One region of the Serratia sp. NFX21 genome, then DNA from elsewhere that is predicted to be linked to it. Evidence: predicted binding sites of a transcription regulator. Region 1 holds the regulator's gene; the other holds the start of a gene.

Region 1 (3,421 bases):
TGTGAAACGGTAATATTTGCGAGGTGCTGTTAAAAAAATTGAAGGCAGGGTTATGTGGTCTGAATATTCTCTCGATGTGGTAGATGCGGTCGCCCGCACCGGCAGCTTCAGCGCAGCGGCGCATGAGCTGCACCGAGTGCCCTCGGCGGTCAGTTATACCGTGCGGCAATTGGAACAATGGCTGGCGGTTCCGCTGTTTGAACGGCGTCATCGTGACGTGGAACTGACCCCGGCCGGCGTGGTGTTTGTGCAGGAGGCACGCAGTGTCATCAAAAAAATGCTCGACACCCGCCGCCAGTGTCAACAGGTGGCTAACGGTTGGCGTGGCCAACTGAAAATTGCGGTAGACATCATTGTTAAACCCCAGCGCTGCCGCCAACTGGTTCTGGACTTCTATCGCCATTTCCCCGACGTAGAACTGATGGTCCAACCTGAGGTGTTTAACGGCGTCTGGGATGCGCTGGTGGACGGGCGTGCTGATATGGCTATTGGGGCGACGCGTGCGGTGCCGGTCGGGGGCGGGTTTGCCTTTCGCGATATGGGCGACATGCGCTGGCTGTGCGTGGTCAGTCCGCAGCATCCGCTGGCGATGATGGATGGCCTGTTGAATGATGAGCAACTGCGGCCTTTCCCGTCGCTGTGTCTGGAAGATACCTCGCGCAACCTGCCCAAGCGGGTCACCTGGACACTGGACAACCAACGGCGGCTGGTGGTGCCGGACTGGGCCTCGGCGCTGGATTGTCTGTGTGCCGGCCTGTGCGTTGGCATGATGCCGGCGCATCAGGCCTTGCCATTGGTGCAGCGTGGGGAACTGGTAGCGTTGCAGCTGCAGCAGCCGTTTCCGGCCAGCCCCTGTTGTCTGACCTGGCAGCAGAATACGCCATCACCGGCGATGGCCTGGCTGTTGGATTACCTGGGGGACAGTGAAACGCTGAATCAGGAATGGCTAAGCGAAGTGGTGCCGGAAACCACAGCGGCTTCCGGCATTAGCAATTAGCGGCGGTAATCGATGAATGGGCCGTCAGCGACCGAACGACGCTCAATCAGTTTCGGATGCACTTCAATCACCTGCGACTCTTCACGCTTGCTGATAATACGGTCCAGCAACATGGTGAACGCCATTTCACCCAAACGCTCTTTGGGTTGATGAATGGTGGTCAGTGCCGGGGTGAAATAGCGGGCGTTACGCACGTTATCGTAGCCAATCACCGAAATGTCTTGTGGCACCCGCAGCCCAAGTTCGTCGGCGGCGCAGATCGCGCCCATCGCCATGATGTCGCCGCCGCAGAATACCGCGGTCGGGCGATGTTTTTGCGACAGGATCTGGTGCATGGCCTTGTAGCCGGATTCCGGCTCAAAGTCACCCTGAACAATCCACTCGTCACGTACTTCAATATTGGCTTCTTCCATGGCTTTTAAAAAGCCCTGATGGCGGCCGCCACCGGTATTGCGCGACAGTTGGCCTGGAATGGCTCCAATATCGCGGTGACCGCGTTCAATCAGATAACGCCCGGCCAGATAGCCGCCGGCGAAGGCGTTATCAATGATGCTATCGGTAAAATCACCGCGGGCCGCGCCCCAGTCCATCACAACCATTGGGATGTTGCGGTAGTCTTCCAGCATGCCGAGCAATTGGTCTGGATATTCCGAACACATCACCAGCAGACCATCAACACGCTTTTGCGCCAGCATCGCCAGATAGGCCCGCTGTTTGTCCAGATTGTTGTGCGAGTTACATAAAATCAGCGTATAGCCTTTGCTGTAGCAGCTGTTTTCTACCGCCTCGATCACTTCGGCAAAGTAGGGGGCTTCGCTGGAGGTGGCCAGCAGGCCAATCGATTTGGTGTGATTGACCTTCAGGCTGCGCGCTACGGCGCTGGGTGAGTAATGCAGCTCTTTAATCGCAGCGCCAACGGCCGCTTTTGTCTCTTCGGCGACGAAACGAGTCTTATTGATGACGTGCGAAACGGTGGTGGTGGAAACGCCAGCGCGTTTGGCCACATCTTTAATCGTTGCCATGTAAAGAATGACTCCTGAACTCACATGTTGCAGTATGTAAGTGTGATGTTAATCGTTTGCCTGCGTAGATCCTTCTCCAAAGAAGCGAAAACTGAGTTTTTAGTGTGTTGAAGTCGTCAGCGCTTGGTCAGGAGGGGCATTTTGCCGGTACACAGTTGTGAACTGCGAATTTTGTCCCATATTGAGCCAAAGTGGAAGAGGTAATCGGTATAATAAACCGGGAAATGATAACAAGATTTTATTGTTCAACTGTGTGAAAATGGTTTGACGCATTAATTGTGTGCCTTTTACCCTTGGGAAACCCAATCTGAAAAGGAGTTGTAATGGATACCGATCTGAAAATGTCACTGTTCACCACCGTTTGTGCGCTGGCCGTGATTATTGCTTTCAGCTTCACCGCTGCTTTGAACTGATCCCCTCAAGTAAAACAGGCGCAGCCCGCTGCGCCTGATTGTTTTTCCCCGCGTTACGCCAGGTTCTTTTCCACAAATGCCCAGTTAACCAGTGCCCAGAAGTTTTCCAGGTAGGCAGGTCGTGCGTTGCGGTAATCGATGTAATAGGCGTGTTCCCAAACGTCGACGGTCAGCAGCGGTTTATCATCACCGGTTAGCGGTGTCGCTGCGTTCGAGGTGTTAACAATCGCCAGCGAACCCTCCGGTTTTTTCACCAGCCAGGTCCAGCCTGCGCCAAAGTTTTTCACTGCGGCGTCGCTGAATTGCTGTTTAAATTCGGCGAAAGAACCAAATGCCTGATTAATCGCCACGGCCAGTTTACCTTCAGGCTCACCGCCGCCCTGTGGCGACAGACAGTGCCAATAGAAAGTGTGGTTCCATACCTGAGCGGCATTATTGAAGATGCCGCCGTCAGAGGCCTTAACGATCTCTTCGAGGGACAACCCTTCAAACTTGCTGCCTTTCAGCAGATTGTTCAGGTTCACCACGTAGGCGTTGTGATGCTTGCCATAATGGTATTCCAGAGTTTCTGCGGAAATGTGCGGTTCGAGGGCGTTTTTTTCATAAGGTAATGCAGGAAGTTCGAACGACATTGCTTTCTCCTTGTACAGTGCCAGTCCACCGTCGTAACAACGGGTATTAGATTGACCTGTTTTTATTGTGGGTATTTAGCTTAGCAATTTTCGCGATGAATTACAGGGGGAACGGGCAAGGGATTGGCTATGACTACGAGGTTTGGGGAAACGATCAGGGGAGAGCGGCTGACAGTGCCAGCCGCAAGGGAGTTTATCGAATGGTTTTTGGCGTGACTACCCGGCGTGCGCCGATGTAGTGGTTTTGCCAGTAGTCGTTATCGAGCTGGCTGATGCGGATTTCTTCACCGGTACGCGGGGACTGAATGAATTTGCCGTTACCCAAATAAACCCCAACATGGTCGGCCACGCCGCGGT
Region 2 (3,421 bases), 500 kb from region 1:
AGGCGCGATTGGCGCTGGTGGGCGACGTGCTGTTTAACGGCGGCGTCGGGCGCAGTGATTTTCCACAAGGCGATCATCAGGCGTTGATTAACTCTATCCGCACCAAGTTATTGCCGCAGGGTGATGACATGGCGTTTATTCCAGGTCATGGGCCAATGTCGACCTTCGGTCAAGAACGTGAAACCAACCCGTTCCTGCGTGAAGAGCCGGCCATCTGGTAAGTTATTTCCGGCAGAAATAACTAAGGGGCGCTTTGAGCGCCCCTTTTGCTATGTGTCGCGCGACGGTTTTACAGCACGGCGACGATGGCTTCGCACAGCGGCGCCATATTGTCTGGTGTCATGCCGGCAACGTTAACGCGGCCGGAGTTAACGGCGTAGACGCCAAATTCCTCACGCAGACGCAGAACCTGTTCTTTGGTCAGCCCGCTGAATGAGAACATGCCGTTCTGATTGATGATAAAGCTGAAGTCCTGCTCAGCGCCTTTCTCCTGCAGGGTATTCACAAACAGCTGACGCATGCGGTGAATACGTTGACGCATGTCAGTCAGTTCCTGCTCCCACAGCGCACGCAACGCATCGTCGCCCAAGATGGTTGCCACAATGGCAGCACCGTGTGACGGCGGGTTGGAGTAGTTGGCGCGGATAGCCGCTTTCACCTGGCTGAAGGCACGATCGGCGGTTTCTGCATCAGCAGCAACGACGGTACAGGCACCCACGCGTTCGTTGTAAAGACCGAAGTTCTTCGAGTAAGAACTGGCGACGATCAGTTCCTGATGCTTGGCGGCAAAAATACGCAGGCCCTGAGCATCTTCTTCCAATCCTTTCGCAAAGCCCTGGTATGCGAAGTCAAACAGTGGCAACCAACCGTTAGCCACAGACAGCTCGGCCAATTGTGCCCACTGCTCAGCCGTTGGGTCGATGCCGGTTGGGTTATGGCAACAACCGTGGAACAGCACCACATCGCCGGCCTGAGCCTGTTGCAGGCTGCGGAGCAGACCATCGAAGTCCAGCGCATGATTGGCGGCGTCGTAGTAAGCGTATTCCAACACTTCCAGACCGACTGCACCAAACACGTTGTTGTGGTTCGGCCAGCTTGGGTTGCTGATCCAGATGCGTTTCGCGCTGGTCTGGTTGGCGATGAAGTCAGCTGCAACACGCAGGCCGCCGGTGCCACCAGGAGTTTGTGCAGTGCGCGCACGCTTGTCGGCAATAATTGGGCTTTGTTTGCCGAACAGCAGCTCTTGCGTACAGTTGGCGAACGCCGGAATACCTTCAATGCCGAGATAGTTTTTGGTGGTCTCATTTTCCAGCAGATACTGCTCAGCTTTTTTAACGCTGGTCAGCACCGGAGTTTTACCGGTTTCATCCTTATAAACGCCAATCCCCAGGTTGATTTTGTTAGGGCGGGCGTCAGCGCGGAAAATGTCGGTCAGACCCAGGATCGGATCGGCAGGTGCAGCAGTGATTTTTTCAAACATGTCAGGTGCTTCCATGGCTCGGAGTTAAGCAGACAGAAGCATCAGGGTAGCGCCAGTTATGCCCTTTGCCAACCGTTTGCGAGAAAAACACCTCGATCTTGTGAAGGACGCATATTCAGCATAAAAAATGAGGGGGAAGGGGGATTTGGCAGGATAAAAATTTAGGGGGACGCAAAAACAAAAACAGGGCCGAAGCCCTGTTTTTTAACTTAGTCGACGGTGAACCGCCGTTAAGTGAGACAACTTAGAACTGGTAAACCAGGCCAACACCAACGATGTCGTCGGTAGCGATGGCGTTAGCTTTGGTGAATTCGTTCTCGTCCAGCAGGTTGATTTTGTAATCAACGTAGGTAGACATGTTTTTGTTGAAGTAGTAAGTGGTACCAACAGAAACATATTTAACCAGGTCGGCATCGCCGCCGCCGAAGCTAGAGCCGTTTGCGGTACGGCTAGACAGGTTTTTACCTTTAGACTGCAGGTAAGAAACTTCTGGACGCAGACCGAAGTCGAACTGGTACTGTGCAGTCACTTCGAAGTTCTGAGTTTTGTCAGCGATGGTGAAGTCAGATTCGCCGTATGGAGTCATGTTACGGGTTTCTGAGTACATGGTTGCCAGGTAGACGTTGTTCGCGTCGTATTTAGCACCCACGGTCCACGCATCAGCCTTGTCGCCTTTAGCGGTAGACAGCTGAGTCTGGTCGTCGGTACGGTCAGATGATGCGTATGCAGCACCGAAGCTGATGCCTTCGCCGATGTCATAAGTAGAAGACAGGCCCCAACCGTCGCCGTTTTGTTTCTTCAGAGCACGGCCGTCGTTTTCGTTCTTACCCTGGTACTGAACAGCGAAGTTCAGACCGTCAACCAGACCGAAGAAGTTGTTGTTACGGTAAGTAGCAACGCCGTTGGTACGGCCAGTCATGAAGTTGTCGGTGTAGGTGTAAGTATCGCCACCGAACTCTGGCAGCATATCTGTCCAGCCTTCCACGTCGTACAGTACGCCGTAGTTACGGCCGTAGTCGAATGAACCGTAGTCAGCAAATTTCAGACCCGCGAAGCCCAGACGAGTCTTGGTGCCTTCGGTGCCTTGAGATTCAGCGTGGTTAGCCTGAACGTTGTATTCCCACTGGCCGTAACCGGTCAGTTGGTCAGTAATCTGGGTTTCACCTTTGAAGCCGAAACGCACATAGGTCTGATCGCCATCATTACCTTTGTCGTCTGAGAAGTAGTGCAGACCGTCAACTTTACCGTACAGATCCAGTTTGTTGCCGTCTTTGTTGTAGATTTCAGCAGCGTTTGCTGCACCAGCTGCTAACAGAGCCGGGATTACCACTGCAAGAATGTTGCGCTTCATCATTATATTACCCTCATTGGTGTTATTCGGACACCTTTGCCACTGCCGCCAATAATTCTTTTGGAACTATTGTTGATAGATTGGTGTCGTCCTGTGTCTGCACGCAGTGTTCCATTCACGGGCGGGTTAATCTAGAACGAAAATGCTACCAATGTCGCAATGAGGTATCAGAATGAAAGCATTTGTAACAAAAAGTAATATTCAGGGAACTTTGTGACGCGCGTCAATATTAAAAAATGCGAAAGGCCAGCAAAGCTGGCCTTGGTTTTGTAACTAAATTAATTAGAAAATGTATTATCTGATTAATTAAAAGGTTGCATTACGTGGAGTCCGCGGGAACGGAATGACATCACGCACGTTTTGCACGCCGGTGACATAGGCGATTAAACGCTCAAAGCCCAAACCGAAACCGGCATGAGGAACGGTGCCGTAACGACGAAGATCGCGATACCACCAGTAGTCTTCTTTATTCAGCCCCATGGCTTCCAGACGCTGATCCAGTACGTCCAGACGTTCTTCACGCTGAGCACCGCCGATGATTTCACCAATGCCCGGAGCCAGAACGTCCATTGCGGCAACGGTTTTACCGT

What was found. Region 1 encodes PurR, which represses purine synthesis genes. Its sites were predicted from a motif close to CANGCAAACGTTTGCNTG; they were not measured.
Region 2: the regulator PurR is predicted to act here: its motif matches at 1,546-1,563, upstream of ACNT1W_RS10790 (amino acid aminotransferase).

The regions. Positions count from the first base shown of each region.
Region 1 is NZ_CP183196.1:2,786,578-2,789,998, forward strand. Features, by position in the region: gene punR (DNA-binding transcriptional activator PunR) at 53-997, shown strand; gene purR (HTH-type transcriptional repressor PurR) at 994-2,019, opposite strand; gene ACNT1W_RS13260 (YnhF family membrane protein) at 2,343-2,432, shown strand; gene sodB (superoxide dismutase [Fe]) at 2,486-3,064, opposite strand; gene ACNT1W_RS13270 (C40 family peptidase) at 3,258-3,421, opposite strand, start outside.
Region 2 is NZ_CP183196.1:2,291,323-2,294,743, forward strand. Features, by position in the region: gene ACNT1W_RS10785 (MBL fold metallo-hydrolase) at 1-221, shown strand, start outside; gene ACNT1W_RS10790 (amino acid aminotransferase) at 290-1,480, opposite strand; gene ompC (porin OmpC) at 1,725-2,834, opposite strand; gene asnS (asparagine--tRNA ligase) at 3,138-3,421, opposite strand, start outside.